One region of the Rhodococcus sp. OS5 genome, then DNA from elsewhere that is predicted to be linked to it. Evidence: riboswitches for the same ligand, from Rfam matches in the RefSeq annotation. Region 1 holds a riboswitch; each other region holds the start of a gene.
What was found. Region 1 has a riboswitch for thiamine pyrophosphate ahead of ACVZUB_RS18310 (3-oxoacyl-ACP reductase). Riboswitches for the same ligand answer to the same signal wherever they lie in the genome.

Region 1 (7,925 bases):
TTCTCCGCGGAGCGGATCTGTCGACACTTCTGGCGAAGGCACTCGAAATCTATCGCCAGCGAGGGGTTTCCGTCATTCATCACGACGACGGAGTCATCGCCGCCGTGGGTACGCAGCCGCCGACCACGGACGACGAAGCGGATACGGTCTGTGAGGTCAACGACGGGGAATACGCGCTGTTGTTGGCTGGGCCCGACCTGAGTGCGCGGGATCGACGAGTGCTGACGGTGGTGGCTCACCAAGCAGTTGGGATGATCCGCCAGGAGAAACTGACAGTCGAGGCGAGCAAGGCTGCCGCGCTCACCGAGGCTGATCAACTGCGTCGAGCCCTGCTGTCAGCGGTAAGCCATGACCTGCGAACGCCTCTCGCCGGAGTGAAGGCGGCGGTGTCGAGTCTGCGCAGCGACGACATCGAGTTCTCGCCCGAAGACACCGCTGAATTGTTGGCAACCATCGAGGAGTCGGCGGATCAGTTGACGGCACTGGTCGGGAACTTGCTCGACTCGTCCCGCCTTGCCGCCGGGGTGGTGAAACCCACGCTCCGGCCGGTGTATCTGGACGAGGTGGTTCACCGCGCGTTGCTGGGCCTCGGCATCGGTGGACGCTCGGATTCGCGGGCTCGAAGTGTAGTCGTCGACGTGGGTACCGTTGCAGTGCAAGCAGATCAAGGTCTGCTCGAGCGGGTGATTGCGAACATCGTCGACAACGCTCTGCGCTACGGGGGAGAAACCCCGGTGCGCGTCGGGGCGGCGCAACTCGGTGATCGTGTGGTGATCAGTGTTGCCGATACGGGCCCAGGTGTTCCGCGAGGTGAGGCCGAAACGATGTTCCAGCCGTTCCAACGGATGGGAGATCGCGACAACACCGGCGGAGTGGGCCTCGGACTTTCCGTGGTGCGCGGGTTTGTCGATGCGATGGGCGGAACGGTCAGCGCCACAGACACACCTGGTGGGGGATTGACGATGATCGTGGAGTTGGCTGCGGCCGGTACGAATGGGAATGGATCATGAGTCGAATCCTGGTAGTGGACGACGAACCGCAGATTCTGCGAGCTCTGCGTATCAATCTTTCGGTGCGCGGGTACGAGGTGGTGACCGCGTCGACGGGCGCCGGTGCCTTGCGGGCTGCTGCCGAGCGTCCACCGGACGTCGTGGTACTCGATCTCGGACTGCCCGACATGGACGGCACCGAAGTGCTTGCCGGCCTGCGTGGCTGGTGCACGGCGCCGGTCATCGTGCTGTCGGCGCGCACGGATTCCGCGGACAAGGTCGAGGCTCTCGACGCCGGTGCGGACGACTACGTCACCAAACCCTTCGGGATGGACGAGTTTCTGGCCCGCGTGCGCGCTGCGGCGAGGCGGGGAACCTCCGCGGCGGACACTTCGGAACCGTCGGTCGAGACCGCGTCCTTCACGGTGGACTTGGCTGCGAAAACAGTGAGTCGGCGCGGTGAACAGGTGCACCTGACTCCGACCGAGTGGGGCATGCTCGAGATGCTTGTGCGCAACCGCGGAAAGCTGGTCGGGCAGAAGGAGTTGCTTCGGGAAGTGTGGGGACCGGCGTACGACACCGAGACCCACTATCTGCGTGTCTACCTGGCTCAACTTCGTCGGAAGCTCGAGGATGACCCGGCGAACCCCAAGCATCTGATCACCGAGGCAGGAATGGGTTATCGATTCGTGGTGTGAGAAGCCAGGTCAGAGCACAACTACCAATTTGCCACGTGCCGTACCGGCTTCCATCTTGGCATGTGCTCGCGCGATGTCCTCGAACGCGAACACCTCGTCGATCGGTGCCACCGCCTCGCCTGACGCCACAGCGGAGAGGAAGTCTTGCAGTACGCCGGCAGGCAGGTCGGACGCGTCCCCACCGTACGAGGTCAATCGCACTCCGCGTGGAATGTAGTCGATCGGATAAAAGTCTTTGACTGTCCACTCGTTGGACAGCATTCCCGTGAAACACACGGTGCCGTGAACGCGGGTCGCGCGCAACGTGTCGGGAAGTGTTGGTGTTCCGACCAATTCGAGGGCCAGATCAACACCGCCCGGGAGGATGTCTCGAACCTGGCCGGCCACAGCACCGTCGTCGACGATAACGTGGTCAACCCCGATCGCGGTCAACGACGACGCTTTGTTCGCATCTCGGGTGGTCGCAAGGACAGTGAGTCCCCACTGCTTCGCCAGGACTGCGGTTGCCATGCCGACCGAGGAGGTTCCTCCCCGGATCAACAGGGATTGACCGGATTTCGCGTCCAGTCCTACCGTCAGCGAGCCGTAGGACGTCTGCAGCATCTCGGGAACAGCTCCCACTGTCGACCAGTCCAGTTCGCTCGAGAAGGGAACGACCTGACTGACGGGAACGCACGTGTACTCGGCATAACCGCCGTCGAACGTCCTCCCCATCCCACCCATCATGGCGGCGACTTGCCGGCCTTCGGTGAGCTCCCCGCCGGGGCAGTTCACCACTTCGCCGACGGCCTCGATGCCCAGCACCCTCGGGAATGTCACGCCTTCGGCGAGGCCGAGGCGGGTGTGAAGTTCGGATCGATTGAGGCCGAAAGCCTTCACCCGGACCAGTACCCAGCCCGCAATCGGCACGGGTATCGGAATCACTTTGATAGTCAATGCTTCTGGCGGGCCGGGGGCGTCGAGCACGATTGCGCGCATTGTGTCGGTCATGCTTTTTCCTTCGTGGTCGGTGTCAGGTTTCGATTGGCTTCACGCAGCGTGGCCAGTGTGGCGCCGAATCGATCGAGAGCGTCGGGCGTCAGCACGGAACCGAGACGGCGCTCCAATTCGTCGTCGAACGTTGCCTTCGCCCGCCGCAACAGCTCATTGCCCTCGGGAGTCAACTCGATGAGTGAGGATCGTTTGTCGGTGGGATTGGATTTTCGACGGCAGTGTCCAGCCGCTTCGATTCGATCCACCAGCTTGCTCGTGCCACCGACGGTGATCGCGAGGGCCTCGGCGATGTCGAAGACCCGACAGGAGCCGAGCCTGTCGATGATCTGCATCGGCTCGAATCGACTCAGTGGCAGGTCGTGCTCGATTCGGAGTCGCTGGTCGACGGCCGTCCACAGTTCGGTTTCGAAGCGGACGAGGTTGTCGAAGTGCCTGCTCAGGGCTGATCTGGTCAAGAGCAGACTCCGAACCGATATGCATTCCGTGGAATCATTTTCTCACCGTACGCCCGATTCGTGATTAATTCCATGGAATCTATTTGCGGCCTTTCATTGTGTCGGTGGCGCATGGGAACATATGTTCGTGTCGCATGAACCGCTGGATCAAGAAACGCCAGGTAATCACCCTGGCGGTGCTCGTTCCGGCGGTAATCATTCTGGCGGTAGTCGGTCCACAGGTGACGCAACAATCCTGCATGCGGACCTCGATTCGTTCTACGCATCAGTCGAGCAACGCGACGACCCGACTCTGGCCGGCAGGCCGGTCATCGTCGGTGGTGGGGTGGTCTTGGCGGCAAGCTACGAGGCCAAGGCGTTCGGGGTTCGCACAGCCATGAGCGGTGGTCAGGCCCGATCACTGTGTCCTCAGGCGATAGTCGTCCCTCCGCGAATGTCGGCGTACTCGCAGGCGAGCAAAGACGTGTTCGACGTCTTTCACGACACGTCGCCGCTGGTCGAAGGAATCTCCATAGACGAGGCCTTTCTCGAGGTCGGCGGGCTCGCCAAGATCGTGGGAAACCCGCTGCAGATCGGAGCCAACCTCAGACGCGATGTGGCCGAGCAGGTCGGACTACCGATCACGGTCGGAATCGCACGCACCAAGTTCCTGGCCAAGGTCGCCAGTGCATTCGCGAAACCCGACGGATTGCTGCGAGTGCCGCCGGAGGGCGAGACCGAGTTCCTGCATCCCTTGCCGGTCGAGAAGCTGTGGGGCGTCGGCAAGATCACGGCCCAGAAGCTGCGAAACTTCGACATCGTGACGGTGGGTGACATCGCTCGGCACGACGAATCCTCGATCGTCTCGATTCTCGGGGGCGGCGCCGGTCGCCATCTCTACGCACTCTCACACAATCGAGATCCGCGCCCCGTCCGCGCCTATCGTGGCCGCAGTTCGATGGGTGCTCAGCATGCGCTGGGTCGCGGATCCCATCCCCGCGCAGAACTCGATGCGTCGTTGATGTCCCTTGTCGACCGTGTCAGTCGACGCATGCGTTCGGCGCAGCGGACGGGGCGCACGGTCACGCTCCGGCTCCGCTTCGCGGATTTCACGCGGGCAACTCGATCTCACACGCTGCGCCGGTCCACCGCCGACACAGCGGAATTGCTGAACGCCTCGATGGTGCTGCTGGACGAAGCGATACCGATGATCGCGGACAAGGGCATCACGTTGATCGGCGTCGCTGTCTCCAACCTGGATCGGGACGGCGCCGAACAACTCGAATTGCCCTTCGACGGTCCAGGATTCGCGGGTCCGGACACTGCCGCCCTCGACTCGGCAATGGACAGTGTCCGGAAGAAGTTCGGCTCCGCGGCCCTCACGAGGGGAGTGCTCCTGGGACGCGATCCGGATCTGTCGGTGCCGCTACTGCCGGACTAGGTGAGGTTTTCTCGCAGAGTCGCTCCCTCGTATTCGCGACGGAACAACCCACGCGCCTGCAGCACTGGAATCACGTGATCGACAAAATCTTCCAGGCCCTGCGGATAGGTCGGCGGCATCAGATTGAAACCGTCGGCACCGCGGCCGTTCAACCAGGATCCCATCTCGTCGGCAATCGACTCCGGTGTTCCGATCATCGTTGCGTGACCACCACCCGCAGCGAGCGTCCCGAGGAGTTCCCGCACAGTCGGTGCGTCCTTCTCGACGATCCGCAAAATAGTGGCGTAGCGTCCCTGCGGCCCGGTGAACGCTTCGAGTGAAGGCAACGGGGGCACGGGCCCGTCGAGATCCCAGTTCTCGCAATCCTGTCCGGTGAACAACGAGAGTTGGCGTATCGACTGTTCGGTGGGCAGCAGGAGATCGAGTTCGGCCTTCTTCGCCCTGGCCTCGGCGACGGTGCTGCCGACGTAGGTGACCAGTCCCGGCATCACGGCGACAGAGTTCGAATCCCGGCCGGCTCGCTCGATTCTCGATTTCACGTCCGCGTAGTAGGCCTGTGCGCTGGGTAAGTCGTAGGCAACCGAATAGATTGCCTCGGCGCGACGCGCCGCCAGATCGCGGCCCTGCTCGGACGCCCCGGCCTGGAACAACACCGGCCGGCCTTGCGGGGAGCGCGGAACCGTCAACGGCCCGTCCACCCGAAAATGTTTGCCGTCGTGATCGATTCGAGAAATCCTGTTTGCGTCGGCAAAACGCCCCGACCGGTCGAGAATCAGCGCGTCTTCCGACCATGAATCCCACAATGCGAGGGCCACTTCGACAAATTCGTCGGCTCGTTCGTATCGGGATGCGTGATCGGGCATCGCCTCGAGTCCGTGGTTGCGCGCCTCCTGGTCGAACATCGAGGTCACGACGTTCCAGCCGGCCCGTCCGCCGCTGATGTGGTCGAGCGAGGCCAACAGTCGCGCCGCGTGAAACGGCGTGTAGAAAGTGGTGGAAATGGTGGTCACCAGGCCGATGTCCGCTGTCGCTCGTGCCATGGCAGTCAATGCGGTGATCGGCTCGAGAAACCACGACGCACCCGACTCGGGTTCGCGAACACTGTGACCGTCAGCGAAGAAGACGGCGTCCAGCTTGCCGCGTTCGGCGATCTGGGCGAGCGACTCGTAATACGTTATGTCGCCGAGACTTTCGACCGGTGAGTCGCGATGACGCCATGCCGCACTGTGATGTCCGCAACCGAGCAGGAACGCACCTATCCGCAGCTGTGCGCCCATCAGTTCTTGACGAGTCCGCCGTCGACAACCAGGTTCTGGCCGGTCACGGCCCGCGACCATGGGGAGGCGAAAAAGAGTGCAGCGTCGGCAAATTCGTCCGGCGTGGTGACTCGGCGCAGGGGAGTGCTTGCCGCGATCATGTCGAACACGGCTTCCGGTGTTGCGGCGCTCGCATCGGTGGTGCGGAGCAAGCCGCCCGAGACCATGTTGACTGTGATCCCGTCCGGACCGAGGTCGGCGGACAGCGTCCGTGTCAGTGCCAACAGTGCGGCCTTGGCAGCGGTGTAGTCGTGGTACGGAACTACCGGATTCTGGACCAGATTGGTTCCGACAGTGATGATTCGGCCGAAGCCGAGTTCGCGCATGCCTGGTAGCGCTGCCTGGGTGGTATTGAGTGTTCCGGCAACAGCTCCGCGTAGTTGAGAGTCGAAGTCGGCCCAGGTGATCGTGTCCGCGTTCGGCCGTGCATCGCCGTTGAACGAGAAGTCGACCAGTGCATTGTCGACCACGGTCGAGATCGGTGCGTCGAATCTCTCGCGTGCAGCGGAGAACAACTGGTCGACGGAACTGCGGTCCGTCACGTCCGCCTGGACTGCGAAGGTGCGATCCTCACCCAGTTCGGCGACCAGGGCCTCGGCGGCATCGCGGCTCTTGTTGTAGTTCACGATTACGCGGGCGCCCGAGCGGGAGAATGCTCGGCTCAGTGCGGCGCCGAGCCCGCGGGCGCCACCGGTGATCAGAACGATCTGCTCGTCGAGGTTCAATGCGCGCTGAAATTGCTGTTCGGTCACGTCGACATCCCTCCGCCAGTGCTAACTGGTCAGGTTCATCGGGTCTGATCTCAGCCGACTTTTTCGGCACCCCGTGTCACCGTCCATCAGACCACGTGAGGTGAATCGTCCTGAACGCCGGGTGCGTTGTAACGGCCGGCGCGATGAGTTTTCGATCGCGCGGGAGTCGTAATTGCAAGCGAAGTGGCAACCGGCCGCTCGCCTTCGCCCCAGGAGATTCCGATGACCACCCAGCCCGTCCACACTGTTTCCGGTAACGCCACGACGACGACACCTTCGGCCACGGCTCGCAAGCTCGGATACGTCCTGAGTGGGCTGTTCGTCGTTTTCATGCTCTTCGACGGCATCATCCACATTCTCAACCTTCAGACAGTCAAGGATGCGTCGGCTGAACTTGGGTTGCCGGACTCGCTGGCATTGACGGCTGGGGTGGTGCAACTGATCTGCCTTGCGCTGTACGTGATTCCGCGAACGTCGATACTCGGCGCGATTCTGCTCACCGGTTACCTGGGGGGAGCGGTGTTGACCAACCTTCGAGCTGAACAGCCTCTGCTGAGCACGACCCTGTTTGCCGTCTACACCGGAATCGTCATGTGGGCGGGACTGTATCTCCGGGACGAGAAGGTTCGCGAGATCATCCCGCTGCGTCGGGCCTGAAATAGGCCCCGAGGGGGTTGCGTGGGACGCGGTGTCCCATTATGTTTGACCTCATTCAAGTCCGTCGACTGCAATCGACGGACTGGCCGTGAGGAGACACCGATGGCTCGGTCAGCGTCGATCGAAGTGGAAAAGCCGTACCACCAGGTACTGCAGACTTTGTCCGAGGGCTCAGTTGCCCGCAGTTTCGATCCCTATCTCGACATCGACTGGGATTCACCAGAGTTCGCGATCGATCCGCATGATCCGAGATGGGTGCTCTCGTCCGTGTCGGACCCCCTCGGGGCGACGCAGTGGTACCAGGATCAGTCGTTGGAGCGTCGAATCGCCATGGGAATGTGGCGTCAGGCGAACGTGACCAAGGTGGGTTCGGCCTTCGAGAGCATCTTGATCCGGGGAATGCTGCAATACATCATGGCGCTACCCAACCAGTCGCCTGAGTTTCGGTACTGCCTGCACGAGATGACCGAAGAGTGCAATCACATCCAGATGTTCCAGGAACTCGTCAATCGCATGGACATCGACGTGCCGGGTATGCGTCCGATGTTCCGGCGACTGTCGCCGATCATCGGAGTGCTGGGAGCAAAGTTCCCGGTCATCTTCTTCATCGGCATTCTGGCTGGTGAAGAACCGATCGACCACTTC
Region 2 (7,925 bases), 2.4 Mb from region 1:
CCGCACTTGGGGCAGGTGCCGTGCTGAGTTGCCTTGGTGCTTGCGCTCTTACGACCGACTGGTTCGTTGCATTTCCAACAGAACCGTTTCCGCTCGGGGACGGTCGGGTCACTCATCACCGCAGATGCGGGGTCGATCTGCGGGACGGGGGGAACCTCGACCAGGCCGCCGCCGAGACGCAGCTTTCGCCCCGACCGGCTGCGGCGGGATCGAGTGGAGCGGCCGGTCGGGGAGGAGGATGCGGAGGGCGTGGTACCCCGTATCTGCGCCGAAGTCGGCTCGAGACGCTCGTAGGCGCCGGTGGCTTCGGGCTCGGGCCGCTCGTAGGCGCCGGTGGCTTCGGGTTCGGGACGCATGGAAGCCTGCGTGGCGTCGGGCTCGGGGCCGGTTTCTTCGGTCATGTCAGCCTCAATCCCGGTAGACGGCCGGCGGGGGACCGGGCGAAGGACCGAGGACGCTGAGCCAGCGGTCGTAGATACGGTTCCAGGTCCCGTCGCTCCGGATCCGATCCAGTGTTCCGTTGACGAATCGGACCAAGTCGGGGTTGTCCTTGTTCACTCCGATTCCGTACGGTTCGACGCCCAGTGAGCCACCGACCATCATCAGATACGGGTCTTGCGAGGCGAGGCCCGCGAGGATCGTGTCGTCGGTGCTGATCGCGTCCACCTGCCCCTGCTGGAGGACGACGAGGCAGTCGGACCACATCGGGACGGTGACGACGGTGGCTTCGGGTTGGAGTTGCTGGATTCGAGTCGCCGAGGTCGTTCCCCGGGCAGCGCAGACCCGCTTGCCTGCGAGGTCGTCGATGCCGCGGACGGATGACCCCTGCAAGACCTGAATTCGTTGTTCAGCGGAGAAGTACTGCGTCGAGAAGTCGACCTTCTCGCGCCGCTCGCACGTGATGGTCATGGTCTTGACGACCACGTCGACCATCGATTCCTGGAGTGCGGCGATCCGATCGTCCGACGTCAGGATTCGGTACTCGATCTTCTCCGGGTCACCGAGCAGATCTCGGGCGATTTCGCGGGCGATGTCCACGTCGAAACCCTCGAGGCGCCCGGTGGCCGGATCGCGAAAGCTCATGAGGTTGGAACCGGTGTCCAGGCCCACGATCAGCCGCCCGCGGGCGCGGATGGCGTCGAGGCTCGGCGTGGGTGGCTGCGGAGATGCGTCTGCGGGGGTGGGCCGCAGGCTCGCGGTGAGGTTGGTGCACGACGCGGTAGTCGTCGGTGTCGGGCTGGGAGCGATGGTGGCCTCGGCCGGCAGCGGCGGTTCCGTGTACGACGTGGCGCCTGCGTTGTCCAAGTCTTCGGCTCGATCCGCACCGCAACCGGCGAGCATCAGCATGGCCGCTGCCAGAACCGCGACACATACGGCCGGGCTCTTCCTCCGCATCACCGGTACTCCCGTCACTGATACTCCCGCAGTCGAGGCCAGAATCCGATGAAGATTCCGGCAACTCCGAGAACTGCCAATACAGACATGCCCGGTGCAGAGGCAGCCAACACCCGGGAGGCGTACGAGACGTCGGACCGAAGATTCGTGCGCGAATCCACGATTCCCTGCCAGAGTTCGTGATCGAGCTTTCCGTACTCCGCGGCCGAATCCTGTTCTCCGGCGCCGATGGTGATGGCTGCGGCGGACGTGAAGTCGCCGTTTCCGAGACGGTCGTACATGCGCGTGTGCGCAGCCACCCACTGCTGGCGCGAGTCGAGTGCGGCGGTCAGCACTTCGCTGTTCACTCGGGCGCGTTCGTCGCTTTGCAGGCCCTCGAGGATGTCCCGCAGAGCATCGACCTTGCGGGTGAACGTCACGTTGTCCTCGGCGGTCGAATCCCGCCTCGCCAGCGTGAGGGTTTCCACGGTGCGTGCTTGCTGCGCCATGATTCGTGCCTCGGTCAGTTCGTGCAGTGGCTCGGCCCCGGCGTCGAGCGCGCGCCCGGTGGCCAGTGCGGAGACCAGTCCGACCGTGAGCAGCCACAGCAGAGCTGCAGCGACCGCGAGCGAGGCAAGGATCAACCCGAGATTGAAGCGTCGGCGACTCTTGCGGGAGAAGTACATCTGTGTCGCCACCAGCGCGCACAGCACGAAGACGAACGCCACGATCGGCCACCACGGTGGAGTCTCGAAATCGCGCTGTACTTGGGAGACCAGCGTCTCCTGCGAGGCGTGCAGTTGCTGGGCCATCGGCAGCAGCGAGGTCTGCATCAACTGCGAGGCCTCGCTCAAATATGCTGCCCCGACCGGGTTTCCGACGCGATTGTTCGCCCGTGCAGTTTCGACCAGCCCGGTGTAGACGGAGAGGTCGGTCGAGATTGTGGTCAACGCGCTGTGACCGGCAAGATCGGTCGAGTCGAGACCGGCCGACGCCTGGACGATCTCCGCAGAGGCCTCACCGATCGACTGCGTGTATCGGTCGCGGACTTCGGCGGGTTCGAGGCCGCCGGAGATGAAGGCGGTGGCCGCGGCGGCGTCTGCCAAGGACAACGCACTGTAGAGATTCTGGGCCGAGTTGGCGAGAGGCTCGGTTTCGACGAGGAGGAGGTCGAGGTTCGCCTGGCGGTTCTCGATCGCTGCGGTGGCGAGGAGTCCGGCGATCAAAGTGATCGCGATCAGGATCAGTCCGACGACGGTCAACCGGCCAGGCGTCGAGGACATGAAGGCCTGCAGTTCGCGCCGCAGAAGTGCCTGCTCGTCCTCCGCCGACACTGATGTGGCCTCGGAGGGCGGCAGCGACCGGGGTTCGATGGACGGGACGACACGGTCGACCATCGAGCACCTCACTTCGCTGTAGGCGGGCTACCGAGAAATGATGCCGCCGAGAAATGATTCAGGGCATCTTCGCGAGCATATAAGCATCACCTACACCTGGAGCAGATTGAAACGGTTAGTGTGGGACAACGGCGAGAGCAGGCGGAGCGAGGTAGTCGATGCGTGGTGACGGTGACGGTTGGTCCATCGGATCGGACGGTACTCGGCATTGGGGTAAACACGGAGCCGCAGGACTGCTTCTGCGTGCCCCCGATTCGGACGGATCACCCATGGTCTTGCTGCAGCATCGTGCGGCGTGGAGCCATCAGGGCGGAACGTGGGCACTGCCCGGCGGAGCGCGGGACTCACACGAGAGCACGACGCACGCTGCCGTCCGGGAAGCACACGAAGAAGCAGGTATCGCCGAGGACGCCGTCCGTGTCCGCGGGGAAGTAGTGACGATGCGCGCCGAGAGCGGGTGGACTTACACCACCGTCGTGGCTGACGCGGCGCATCCACTGTCGACGGTTGCCAATGGTGAGAGCACCGAGTTGCGGTGGGTACGCGAAGCCGACGTCGACTCACTGCCGCTGCATCCGGGCTTCGGTTCCTCATGGCCCGACCTCCGGACCGAGCCTGTTGTGGCCGTGGACGGCGATCCGCACACCGTCGTGCTCGAGGACGGCGGATTCGGATGGTTGTCGGGTAGTTCCCACCAAGGCAGTGAGCAGTCAGGCAGTGACCAGAACCTGTCCGAGGCGTCGAGTACGCAGTCGTAGCACTCGAGTCTTCACAGTTCATACACAGCAGAAGGGCCGGACTCCGCGGGAGTCCGGCCCTTCGGTGTTTCGGTCGTCGACCGAAACGAGGCTCAGCTGAGCGAGTTCAGCGCCGTGATGAAGCTGACCGCGGTGATACCGAGCTTGAGCAGCTCGCTGATCTTGCCGAGGTTCAGGTCTTCGAGCGATTCGGTGCTGAGCGAGCCGGTGTCGAGGGATCCCATTTAGTGCTCCTAGGTTCAGTTAGTAACTGGAGGTAAACTACAACAAACCGAATGGGATGTGACACGCAATCGAAGCAACTGTGAGCAAGATCACTTAATCCGACTTTTCGGACATCCAATCGCACCTAGGAACTGGGAGTTTGTTGTCTGATCGGACAACTTCCGTTCACAATTCGAGTCAGGCGTGCTGACCCGTAACTGTGCGGAAATCGCCCGGCAAACACTTGACGAACGCCAGTTACCGGCTTTCAGCGCCCAGCGACGGCTGCGGCGAGGCGTTGCGCGGCCGCCTGGGGATCCGATGCTTGCGTGATTGCACGCACGACGACGATGCGCCTGGCGCCGGCATCGAGCAGCTCTGGCAGACGTTCTTCGTCGATGCCGCCGATCGCGAACCAGGGCCGCGGCGGTGCGGCGTCGGCGGTCGATCGAACCAGTTCCAAACCGGACGCACTTCGATTCGGTTTGGTCGGTGTCGCCCAGACCGGCCCGGTACAGAAGTAGTCGACGCCCTCTTCGATGGCGGCCAAACTCGCCTGCGCGCGACTGCTCGTCGAACGGCCGATGACTACGTCTTCACCGACAACGGTTCGCGCGTAGGGGACGGGAATGTCGTTCTGGCCGAGGTGGAGGATGTCGGCGCCGGAAGCCATCGCGAGATCCGCGCGATCGTTGACGGCCAACAATGCGCCGTGGCGTCGCGCTGCGGTCGCGAGAATGCCCAGCGCCACCAGTTCGTCCTTGGCCTCGAGCGGGCCGAACTCGCGCTCACCGGCAGAGCCTTTGTCACGCAATTGGATGATGTCGACTCCGCCGGACAATGCTGCCTCGGCGAACTGCGCGAGGTCGCCTTTCTCGCGGCGCGCGTCGGTGCACAGGTACAGCCGTGCTGCTGCCAGGCGCTCGCGCCGGTCGATGTCGTTACTGGGATGTGTGGGGTGCACGGAGCAAACGGTAGCCTCTAGGGAGCAAGGTTCGACACGGGAGTCCTGAAACGTCGTCGTCACTTTTTGTCGTGACTGCGAGGTTCGTAGGGCTGAGAGGGGATCGCGACCAGATCCCGACCGTCAGACCTGACCCGGATCATGCCGGCGCAGGAAGTGGAGGTGGAGTTTCGTGAGTACACACGCTCGTACGGTGTCGGTTGTCGGCGGCGGTGTCATCGGTCTCGCTATCGCGTGGCGAGCAGCCCGCGACGGGTGGGCCGTTCGGTTGTACGACCCGTCCATTGGATCAGGTGCTTCGTGGGTGGCGGGCGGAATGCTTGCCCCGCTTTCCGAAGGCTGGCCGGGTGAAGAAACCGCGTTGACAATCGGTGCAGCGTCCCTGGAACGGTGGCCGACGTTCGGTGAGGAGCTCGGAAAATTCGGGCAATCGGTCTTCACCGCGGACAGCTCGCTGACGGTTGCACTCGACGCTGCCGACGCGCAGGACCTGCAGACCATCGCCGAGTGGGTGAGCTCGCAGGGGCACGAACTCGAAGTTCTCGGTCGCGCGCGCATCCGTGAACTCGAACCGATGCTGGGCCGGGGCATCCGGTCGGGGTTGATGGCTGTTGGTGAGTCCGCCGTCGACAACAGACTTCTGCTGGCGGCGTTGCAGAAGGCCTGTGCGGAATCCGGCGTCGAATTGATCGCGCGGGCCGTCGACGACCTCGCCGAACTCGATACCGATCAGATAGTGCTCACCGCCGGTATCGCGTCACCCAAGCTGTGGCCCGGGCTACCGGTACGCCCGGTCAAGGGCGAAATCCTTCGCTTGCGCAGTAGGCCTGGAGTCACCCCGGCGCCCAGCCGCACCATCCGCGGAAGCGTCCACGGGCGGCCCGCCTACCTCGTCCCGCGCGGTGACGGAATCGTCGTCGGCGCAACACAATACGAGTCTGGTGAGGACACACAGGTCACGATGGCCGGAGTACGGGACCTGATCAACGACGCCGAGGCACTGATGCCGGCGATCGGCGAATACGAACTGTACGAGTGCGCGGCAGGTCTGCGTCCCATGACGCCGGACAACCTGCCGTTGATCGGGCGCGTGTCCGATCGTGTTGTCGTCTCCACCGGGCACGGCCGCAACGGAGTCCTGCTGACGCCCGTCACCGCCGATGCGACGGTCGCGTTGCTGAACGGCACATCTTTGGTCGAGGTAAAAGGAACCGAACCCGAGCGGTTCGCAGTAGCTAAGGAAAATTCATGAGTGAGCAGGTCCCGATCGGGATCACCGTCAACGGCGAAGATCTCGAGTTCGATCGAGCAGTCACGGTGACCGAACTTCTGACGCACCTCGAGTTGCCGAGCAAAGGCATCGCCGTCGCCGTCGACGGTGCGCTCTTTCCTCGCGGGCGTTGGGACGAATCCGTCGGACGTGGTTGGGAAATCGAGATCCTCACGGCGGTGCAGGGTGGCTGAGCAGGACCTTCTCACTATCGCGGGCCGCAGTTTCGGTTCCCGGCTCATCACGGGGACAGGCGGCGCCGCCAACCTTGCGGTGCTCGAGGAAGCGCTTGTCGCCTCCGGTACCGAACTGACCACCGTCGCGATGCGGCGAGTCGACGCGGCAGGCGGCACCGGCGTTCTGGACCTGCTTCGTCGCCTCGGAATCGAACCGTTGCCGAACACCGCCGGGTGTCGGGGCGCCGCCGAAGCGGTCCTGACGGCGCAGTTGGCACGCGAAGCGCTCGAGACGAACTGGGTCAAACTCGAAGTCATCGCCGACGAGCGGACTCTGCTGCCCGACGCAATCGAACTCGTCTCCGCCGCAGAACAATTGGTGGACGACGGATTCACCGTCCTGCCGTACACGACGGACGATCCGGTGCTGGCGCTTCGCCTCGAAGAGGTCGGCTGCGCGGCAGTCATGCCGCTCGGTTCACCCATCGGGACAGGGCTGGGTATCGCGAATCCGCACAATATCGAGATGATCGTCGAGCGCGCCGGCGTGCCCGTCATCCTCGACGCCGGAATCGGAACGGCCAGCGACGCCACCCTTGCTATGGAGTTGGGCTGCGACGCCGTCCTACTTGCGACAGCGGTGACGCGGGCCAAGAATCCCGCGTTGATGGCGTCGGCGATGCGGCACGCAGTGGTAGCAGGTTTCGAAGCGCGTCACGCCGGCCGGATTCCCAAGCGGTTCTGGGCCCAAGCATCGTCCTGACGGACCATTTCCGGGTGTTTTCTCAGGGTTATGCCCGGATTGTCCGGCTTCGTGTCCTACCTGAGTACCACTCGGAACTAGACCTGTGGCCGATGTGCTGGTCATTGCCGGTAGGGCAAAGTTCTCCTCATGATTGAACTGAGGGGATTGACCAAGGTTTACGGACCGACGAAAGCGGTGGACGACTTGTCGTTCACGGTCAAGCCGGGCATCGTGACGGGCTTCCTGGGCCCGAACGGTGCCGGTAAGTCGACGACGATGCGGATGATCCTGGGTTTGGATCAGCCGACGTCGGGTGCGGCGTTGATCGAGGGCAAGCCGTACCGCGAGCTCAAGACGCCATTGCGGACTGTCGGTGCGTTGTTGGATGCGAAGTGGGTGCACCCCAATCGCAGTGCGCGGGCGCATCTGCAGTGGATGGCTGCTTCGAACGGGATCCCGAAGTCCCGCGTCGACGAGGTGCTCGGGTTGGTCGGATTGTCCGAGGTGGCGGGCAAGAAGGCAGGCGGGTTCTCGCTCGGTATGTCGCAGCGTCTGGGGTTGGCGGGTGCGCTGTTGGGGGATCCGAAGGTGTTGTTGTTCGACGAGCCGGTCAACGGTCTCGATCCGGAGGGCATCGTCTGGATTCGTAAGTTCATGCAGCGGTTGGCGGCCGAGGGCCGCACGGTGTTGGTGTCGAGTCACCTCCTGTCGGAGATGGCGCTCACGGCGGAGCAGTTGGTGGTGATCGGTCGGGGTCGGTTGATTTCGGATTCGACGGTCGCGGAGTTCGTGGATCGTTCGTCGGAGTCGACGGTGCGGGTGCGCAGCCCTCAGCTCGATGCGTTGCGCAGTGTGTTGCTCTCGCAGGGGCTGACGGTGCGTGAAGACGGTTCCGGTGTTGCCCCGGCATTGGTGGTGGTGGATTCGACCACCGATGTGATCGGTGGTTTGGCTGGTTCGCAGGGGATCGTGTTGTACGAGTTGGCTTCTCAGCAGGGGTCGCTCGAGGATGCGTTCATGAAGTTGACCGGGGACGA
Region 3 (7,925 bases), 320 kb from region 1:
TTCCGGCGTCCGTGATTTCCACCACACGGTGACCTATCCGCAGTTTCGTGGGCGCGGGCTTGCCGCCATCGTGGTGCGTGAAGCGCTCGATCAGACCCGGAACGAGGGATTGAAGATCCTTCCGACGTGCTCGTACGTCGAGAAGTTTGTTGCGGAGAACCCCGCCTACCAGGCATAACCGAACGAGAACGGCCGGCGAAAAACCAGTCGCGAACCTGCAGACCCCGCTGCTAGCGTCGATGGTGCCGTCGTCGAAATCCTGGGCGGCACCATCTCGGGGAAGGAAAGAACGTGGTCGCCTCAGCAGATCGGCGTCCACCTGCGTCCACGGACGTAGTTATCCCCAGCTATCTCCCTCTCGTACTGGTCAATCTCGCGACGCTGTTCTCGGCGATCGGCAACGGTATCGCCATCGTCGTGCTCCCCTGGCTGGTTCTCGAACGAACCGGTAAGGCTACCGACGCGGCGATAGTTGCCGGCGCAGCAGCCATTCCGCTACTCGTGTCGAGCCTGTTTTCGGGGACATTCGTCGACAAGTTCGGACGCCGTCGAACGTCGATGATTTCCGACGCTCTCTCTGCGATGTCCGTTGCAGCGATTCCGATCATCGCGGCCACCGCGGGCTTGACGATCCCGGTGATCGCGGCGTTGGCCGCACTCGGCGCCGTGTTCGACCCCGCCGGAATGGCGGCGAGGGAGTCCATGCTGCCTGCAGCGACTCGGACCGCCAAGTGGAAGCTCGATCGAACCAACAGTGTGTACGAGGCCAACTTCAACGTCGCGTATCTGATCGGCCCTGGCATCGGCGGTGTCCTCATCGCAACGATCGGAGCGGTGAACACGCTCTGGGTCACGGCGGCAGGTTTTGTGTTCTCGATAGTCGTGGTCGCCTTCATCCGGCTTCCCGGCGCCGGAGTGCCCGAACACGAACACCGTCCGAAATCGATCTGGCACGGCACACTCGACGGTCTTCGGTTCGTCTGGAACAACAAACTGCTGCGCACCCTGGCGCTGATCGACATGGCAGTCGTCGCGCTCTACATGCCTGTGGAGAGTGTCGTGTTCCCGGTGTACTTCACAGAGTTGGATCAACCGGCCCAACTCGGATCGGTGTTGATGGCCTTGGCGATCGGCGGCATCATCGGCTCTCTCGCCTACGCCCCACTGGCGCCGATCATGTCCCGGCGGCTGATCATGATTTTTGCCGTCGCCGTTCTCGGCATAGCGATGCTGGCCATGGCGCTCCTACCTCCACTGTGGGTGATCCTCGTACTTGCCGGACTGCAGGGCCTCGTCTACGGACCAGTCGGCCCGATCGCCAACTACGCCATGCAGACGCACAGCCCGGAGCACATGCGTGGACGCGTCGTCGGTGTCATGACGTCGACGGCCTACGCCGCAGGCCCGCTCGGCTACCTCGCGGTCGGCCCGCTGCTCGATCAACTCGGAATCGCGTCGACCTTTGTGGCCCTGTCGATTCCGATCATCCTGATCGCCGCAGTCTGTGCCTCTCTGCCGGTGCTTCGCGAACTGGATCGTCCGCGGCACTCGACCGACGTCAGTTGAACCCCATCACGTCGTTGCCCCAGGCGACGCGCAATCCGTGATCGGGGTCGCTGACGAGGGTGTCGGCGGAGTCGATCAACAGCGTCGACCGCTTCTCTTCCTCGTACGGCGCCCAGTGCTTCGAGCCGTCGAGGGCCGCCGGCACGGCATGCCTGGCGAAGGCCAACCATCGCCGTTGGATACGGCCGGCCACCTCCATCGCGGCCTTCCGACCGCCGAGCCAGAACGTGGGGTCGACGTTCAGGGTTCCGAAATTGCCGAATACATAAGGTAATTCGGTCGCGTGGCCCGCGCCGATCCGCGCCGCCTTGAGCATCGGCGTCGCGTGATCGAAGCGGTAGACCCACGTAGGGGAATGCCTGCAGTGCGCGTCTGCGATCCAGAGGGTCGGCATGCGAAACGCCGCGTCCCGTGAAAGCGCCAGCGCGCCACTCGGTTTCGCATGGTCAGGGTAAGCCGACATGATCTCGGCAAGTTTGGTCGCGGAGATGTCGGGGTGATCGTCGGCCAGTAATTGGAGCATTGCCTCGACGGACTGCGCACTCACCGGCATCAGCGGAGACTTCATGAACTTGAAGATCGACGCCTCGTCCTTGTTGGAACCGATGATCAGTGGGATTCGGTGCGCGTAACCCTTCTGGAAAGCCGCAACCGGGTAGTGCGGCACCAGATCGCGATCGACAACGGGTGCCATCGCCAAAGTTCCCGGAATCCGGGTCGGAATTTCGTTGACCAAATCATCGCTTGCCTTGACGAGCAGTTCCAGATCCGTGGTCAGCAGATCGCCTGCGTCTTCGGGGTCGATCGAGAGCAGTTCGAGAAACCGCTCCGCCACGGTCTTGGCGCGCTCGGCCCCGTAGACGGAGGTCGCGGGCGGACTCTGGGCAATCGCACGATGGAACAGACCTTCGGCGCTCGGACAGGTCATGAGCGTCGTGATGGATCCTGCGCCGGAGGACTCCCCGAACACGGTCACCGCACTCGGGTCACCACCGAAGGCGTCGATGTTGTCTCGAACCCATTCGAGTGCCGCAATCTGGTCTCGCAGACCACAGTTCGATTCGAAAACAGTATCCGCGGTGGAGAATGCAGACAGGTCCAGGAATCCGAGTGCGCCGACACGATAGTTGAAGGAGACGAGAACGACGTCGCCGGTTTCAGCCAGATGACGGCCGTCGTAGATCGTTTGGGCGGCGGATCCGAGGCAGTAGGCGCCGCCGTGAATCCACACCATCACCGGTCGCGGCGTGCCGTCGGGTCGCGGGGCCCAGACGTTGATCGACAGGCAGTCCTCGTCGATTTTGAAGGCCCGATCGATCGGAACCGCCGGACTCTGGCCTTGCGGCGCGATCGGCCCGAACTCACGACAGTCGCGCACCCCGTCCCACGGCTGTGTGGGTTGTGGCGCTCGGAACCTCCGCTCACCCACCGGCGCCGCTGCGTAGGGCATGCCCTTCCACGCGAATACACCGCCATCCGGATACCCGCGGGCTTCTCCGCCTCGCGCCCGGATCACCAGAGTTCCGTCCTCGCCGAGATTTGGTCGAACGTCGGTCTCCATGTCTGAATCCCCTCCCGACCCGCGCGTGTGGCAATCAAGACCAAACCTACCAATCTCGGACGGGTGTGCGCCGAGTACGCAACCCCTCGGTGTTAAGGTCGCCTAGTTCTGACACGGGGTGCTCCGCATGGGCGGGGCTGAGAACACACCCGGGAACCTGATCAGGTAATGCTGACGAAGGGATGTCATGGCTACTACGCAGCCTGCATACAATTCTGCCGAAAACTCGGTGGCCACAGCGCCGTCGACGGATCGGTTCACAGATCGACTCTGGGCCGAGACGAAGGCCCTCCGCGAGTCGATCGACTCACTGGAGTTCCTCCGCCGCCTCGGCGACGGAACATTGCCTCTCGACGCGTTCCGCACGTACATCGAGCAAGACAAGCTTTATCTCGAGGGGTATTCGAAAGCGTTGTCCCTGGTCGCGGCCCATTCCCCGGATCCGCAGTCCGCGGGCTTCTGGTCGAATTCCGCGTCCACGGCAGCGACAGTGGAATCTGCGCTTCACGACGGACTTCTCACCGGTGGAATTCTTCCAGCGGGATCGGGAAGGCTCGAGCATTCGCAGGCCTGCCTGGGATACGTCTCGTATCTGACGGCGACTGCAGCAACTGCGCCTTACCCGGTCTCCGCAGCGGCAGTACTCCCCTGCTTCTGGATCTACGCCGAGGTCGGCCGCGATCTTGCCGCTTCAGCGCGCGAGGTACTCGACGCCGATCCGTCGCATCCGTACGCACAGTGGGTCACGACCTACGACGCACCCGAATTCCACGAGTCGGTGGCGCAGGCCCGCGTACTGGTCGATGCTGCGGCCGAAGCTGCCACCGAGACAGAGCGTGAGGCGATGAGCGAAGCATTCCGCATCGCCAGCCGCTATGAGCTGATGTTCTGGGATTCCGCACTCCACCAGCAGCCTTGGCCGGCGTCGTGATGTCGTTTGCGGCGCTGCGCCGCACGCTTGCCACGTCTGCCGCGATCGCAGCCGCGTTCACAGTTCTGACCGGATGCGCCTCTCACACCGGCTCTTCCGACGGGACCATTCGGTTCGCACTCGACTGGACACCGAACACGAACCACACCGGTTTGTACGTAGCACTCCAAGAGGGCTACTTCGAGGACGCCGGCCTGGACGTCTCGATCCTGCCGTACAACAACACCTCGCCCGACACCCTGGTCGATGCCGGCAATGCCGAGTTCGGCATCAGCACACAGAGTCAGGCCACGTTCGCCCGTGCAGCCGGCGCCGCCACGACGTCCGTCATCGCGCCACTTCAGCACCGCGCCACCGGCATCGGCGTGAAGGCGGATCGTGCGGACATCACGCGCCCACGTGATCTCGACGGGAAGACGTACGCCGGGTTCGGTGATCCCGGCGAAGTCGAAACGCTGCAGCAGATCATCCGCAACGACGGCGGGACCGGGAACTTCACGACGGTCACGCTCGGAACTTCCGCGTACGAAGCCGTGTACTCGGGCCAGGCAGACTTCACCGTCTCCTACTTTGCTTGGGAAGGCCTCGAAGCGGAGCGAAACGGAACTCCGATGCGGTACTTCCAGTACACCGATTACGGCTTCCCCGATGCGTATTCGATCGTGATCAACGGCAACCAGCAGTGGTTGAAGGACCATCCCGACGAGGCACGCAAGTTCGTCAAAGCCGTTCAACGCGGATATCAGACTGCTGCCGACAACCCGGACCAGGCCGCGCAGGATCTCATCGACGCGAACCCCGGAGCATTCACCGACGAAGACCTCGTGCGTGAGAGTCAGCGGATGCTCGCCGCCGACTACATGAAAGACGCCAACGGTGTTGTGGGCGCCCAGAATCTCGAAACCTGGTCGGGTTATTCGGGATTCCTCTTCGAGAACGGATTGCTCGCCGGACCCGACGGGAAGCCGTTGACCCAGAAGCCGGACTGGTCGGAGTACTTCACCAATGAGTATCTCGACGCGTCCTGACGTGAGCGGACGGTTGGTCTCGACCATGCGGCGGGCGCTTCCCGCGCTCGCCGTGGTGCTGCTCCTCGTGGCGGCGTGGCAGATCTACGTCGAGATCAGTGGGATTCGGCCGCAAGTACTTCCGTCTCCGGGGCGCGTTCTGTCCCAGGGGTGGGACAACCGCGAGATCATCTCCGGCCACGCCTGGTCGACATTGCAGGTCACGTTGGTCGGCTTCACTGTTTCATTGGTGTTGGCCTGGATTCTTGCTGTGGTCGTGGACTTTTCGCCGTGGTTGTCACGCGCGCTGGTACCACTTTTTGTCGTCTCGCAGACGCTGCCGATCATCGCCATCGCGCCGCTGATGATCATCTGGTTCGGCTTCGGGTTGTTGCCGAAGGTGTTGGTGATCGCCCTTGCGACGTTCTTCCCCATGACCATCGGACTCATCGAGGGATTTGCCGCGGCCGATCGGGAAGCGGGCGCTCTCCTGCGCAGTATGGGCAGCACTCGCTGGCAGGAGTTCCGATACGTTCGCCTTCCTTCGGCAATTCCGCGATTCTTCACTGCCCTGCGCATCGGCATCACGTATGCGGTCGTGGGTGCGGTGTTCTCCGAATACGTCGGCGCTACTTCCGGTTTGGGTATCTACATGAGCACCCAGAAGAACTCCTTCCGCACCGACCTGGTGTTGGCGGCCGTACTGGTGACCGCGTTGATCAGCGTCACGCTGTACTTGCTGACGTTCGCCATCGAGCGCATCGTTGCACCATGGGCGATGAACGAAAGGTCGCGGACATGACTGACCCGATGGTCGAGGATGCAGTGGTCGAAATCCAGGACCTGACCAAGAGGTTCGACACGGCCGGAGAATCGCGTCTCGTGCTCGATTCGGTGTCCTTTGGTGCCGACGCGGGCGAATTCGTGTCGGTGATCGGGCCGAGCGGCTGCGGAAAGAGCACGATCTTCAACGTCCTGGCCGGGCTCGAATCCCCGACCGCGGGTTCGGTCCGTGTGGGCACGCGCGCAACGGAATCCGAACCAGCCACCGAGGTGCATACCGCGTACATGCCGCAGAAAGATCTTCTGTTCCCTTGGCGTTCGGTACTGGACAACACGGCCCTCGGTTTGGAAGTGCAGGGAGTCGGCAAGAAGGAAGCACGCGAGCGCGCTCGCGAGTTGTTCCCGGCGTTCGGACTGTCCGGATTCGAGGACGCCCGGCCGTCACAACTGTCCGGCGGCATGCGCCAGCGAGCGGCGATGCTGCGCACCGTTGTTCAGGGCAAACCTGTCCTGCTGCTCGACGAGCCGTTCGGCGCACTGGACTCGTTGACCCGCACCGAGATGCAGGCCTGGCTACAAGACGTGTGGCAGCAGTACCGGTGGACCGTGCTGATGATCACCCACGATATTCGTGAAGCGATCTATCTGTCCGATCGCGTGGTCGTTCTGTCGGCGAGGCCGGCAACGGTCAGGTGCGTCGTCGACGTTCCCTTGCCGAGGCCACGCGAACTGGACATGATCACCTCGCCCGAGTTCGCCGACGTCGAGCGTGAACTGCTTGCGGTACTCCACGACGAGACGCGCAAGTCGCTACACCCCTAGCGGTTACTGACAATGCGCTGAGAGCGCGCCGATTTCACCTGCCGTTCAAGAGAAAGTGCATCGCAACGGTGCAACTTCGCGTAGGATGTCGCGGCGCGTTCGCCCAAAACGCCTTAATATCAGCAAGATCCGAACGCTCGACACGCAATCCGTCAACGCTGCACAATTCTCTGTACTCTTCGGTAACGTACACTCGGTCGCCTACGAGACCAACGGCCAGAAGGTAACTGGACGGTAAAGCGGAATCGTGGAGGCACAGTCATCGCAACAGATTTGGAAAGGGACAGCGTGAGCACACTGCAGTCAGGTCAGAGCCTCGGAGTCGGCCAGGAACTCAAGTCCGACAACGGCGCATACACCCTCACCTTGCAGGACGACGGCAACCTGGTTCTGTCCGAGGGCGGACAGGCTGTTTGGGCCGCAGGCACCAACGGATCCGGCGCCAACCGCGCCGAGGTGCAGGCTGACGGAAACTTCGTCATCTACAAGGACTCCGACGCCGTGTGGGCATCGCAGACCGCAGGCAACGACGGTGCCTCCCTCTCGGTTCAGGACGATCGCAACGTCGTTCTGTCCGTCGGCGGAAATGCTCTGTGGTCTTCGGACACTGCAATCGCAGCGCCGGCCGCCGAGGCTGCCCCGGAGCCCGCTCCGGCACCCGAGCCCGAGCCTGCCCCCGCCGCTCCGGCAGCGCAGAGCTACACCGTCGAAAGCGGCGACACCCTGTGGGCGATCGCAGAGCGTTTCTACGGTGACGGCAACCAGTACCAGCGCATCGCGGATGCAAACGGCATCCCGAACCCGGATCTCATCAACGCCGGTCAGGTACTGACGATCCCCGCCTGATTCACTGCTTGACCTGGCCCTGGGTGCCGACGTCCGCGTCGGCACCCAGGGCCTTTTGTGTTCTACGCCACACGGATTCGCGTCCCGCCCAGCAGACCCTGATACTCCATTGCGGCATCTTTTCGCCTACAGTACTTCCGTACTGCTCCCGAAGGACAGGTGTGCATGAAAGACAGAACAGTCATGATCGGCGCTGTCGCAGTGGCCGCTCTTTCTCTGACATCAGGCCTCGTTTTCGGCGGAGCAGCCGGCGCATTCGGTGCCGGCGGCCCTGTGGTGAAGCCTCCCACTCTGGTCTCGTCGGTTTCCGTGGAGTCCGTCGCCGGGATCGAACCGGCCGCGTTCTACAGCTCGGTTGCAGTCCCCACGGTTGTCATCCCGCCGACGCCGACCTGGCGAATCGCCGACG

Region 2: linked by a shared signal. The riboswitch ahead of thiO (glycine oxidase ThiO) and the one ahead of ACVZUB_RS18310 (3-oxoacyl-ACP reductase) in region 1 are both predicted to bind thiamine pyrophosphate.
Region 3: linked by a shared signal. The riboswitch ahead of ACVZUB_RS19795 (TenA family protein) and the one ahead of ACVZUB_RS18310 (3-oxoacyl-ACP reductase) in region 1 are both predicted to bind thiamine pyrophosphate.

What each region holds. Positions count from the first base shown of each region.
Region 1 covers NZ_CM166368.1:3,925,907-3,933,831, reverse strand. The annotation lists gene ACVZUB_RS18340 (sensor histidine kinase) at 1-1,010, shown strand, start outside; gene ACVZUB_RS18335 (response regulator) at 1,007-1,687, shown strand; gene ACVZUB_RS18330 (zinc-binding alcohol dehydrogenase family protein) at 1,697-2,677, opposite strand; gene ACVZUB_RS18325 (MarR family winged helix-turn-helix transcriptional regulator) at 2,674-3,135, opposite strand; gene dinB (DNA polymerase IV) at 3,257-4,555, shown strand; gene ACVZUB_RS18315 (LLM class flavin-dependent oxidoreductase) at 4,552-5,832, opposite strand; gene ACVZUB_RS18310 (3-oxoacyl-ACP reductase) at 5,832-6,596, opposite strand; TPP riboswitch at 6,614-6,707, opposite strand; gene ACVZUB_RS18305 (DoxX family protein) at 6,846-7,280, shown strand; gene ACVZUB_RS18300 (AurF N-oxygenase family protein) at 7,383-7,925, shown strand, end outside.
Region 2 covers NZ_CM166368.1:1,573,038-1,580,962, forward strand. The annotation lists gene ACVZUB_RS07365 (serine/threonine-protein kinase) at 1-401, opposite strand, end outside; gene ACVZUB_RS07370 (glutamate ABC transporter substrate-binding protein) at 409-1,395, opposite strand; gene ACVZUB_RS07375 (hypothetical protein) at 1,410-2,771, opposite strand; gene ACVZUB_RS07380 (NUDIX hydrolase) at 2,930-3,529, shown strand; gene ACVZUB_RS07385 (hypothetical protein) at 3,622-3,753, opposite strand; gene thiE (thiamine phosphate synthase) at 4,002-4,697, opposite strand; TPP riboswitch at 4,724-4,870, shown strand; gene thiO (glycine oxidase ThiO) at 4,870-5,949, shown strand; gene thiS (sulfur carrier protein ThiS) at 5,946-6,161, shown strand; gene thiG (thiazole synthase) at 6,154-6,906, shown strand; gene ACVZUB_RS07410 (ABC transporter ATP-binding protein) at 7,036-7,925, shown strand, end outside.
Region 3 covers NZ_CM166368.1:4,250,329-4,258,253, forward strand. The annotation lists gene ACVZUB_RS19780 (GNAT family N-acetyltransferase) at 1-178, shown strand, start outside; gene ACVZUB_RS19785 (MFS transporter) at 340-1,566, shown strand; gene ACVZUB_RS19790 (carboxylesterase/lipase family protein) at 1,559-3,127, opposite strand; TPP riboswitch at 3,232-3,327, shown strand; gene ACVZUB_RS19795 (TenA family protein) at 3,315-4,058, shown strand; gene ACVZUB_RS19800 (ABC transporter substrate-binding protein) at 4,058-5,086, shown strand; gene ACVZUB_RS19805 (ABC transporter permease) at 5,064-5,867, shown strand; gene ACVZUB_RS19810 (ABC transporter ATP-binding protein) at 5,876-6,670, shown strand; gene ACVZUB_RS19815 (LysM peptidoglycan-binding domain-containing protein) at 6,959-7,516, shown strand; gene ACVZUB_RS19820 (hypothetical protein) at 7,682-7,925, shown strand, end outside.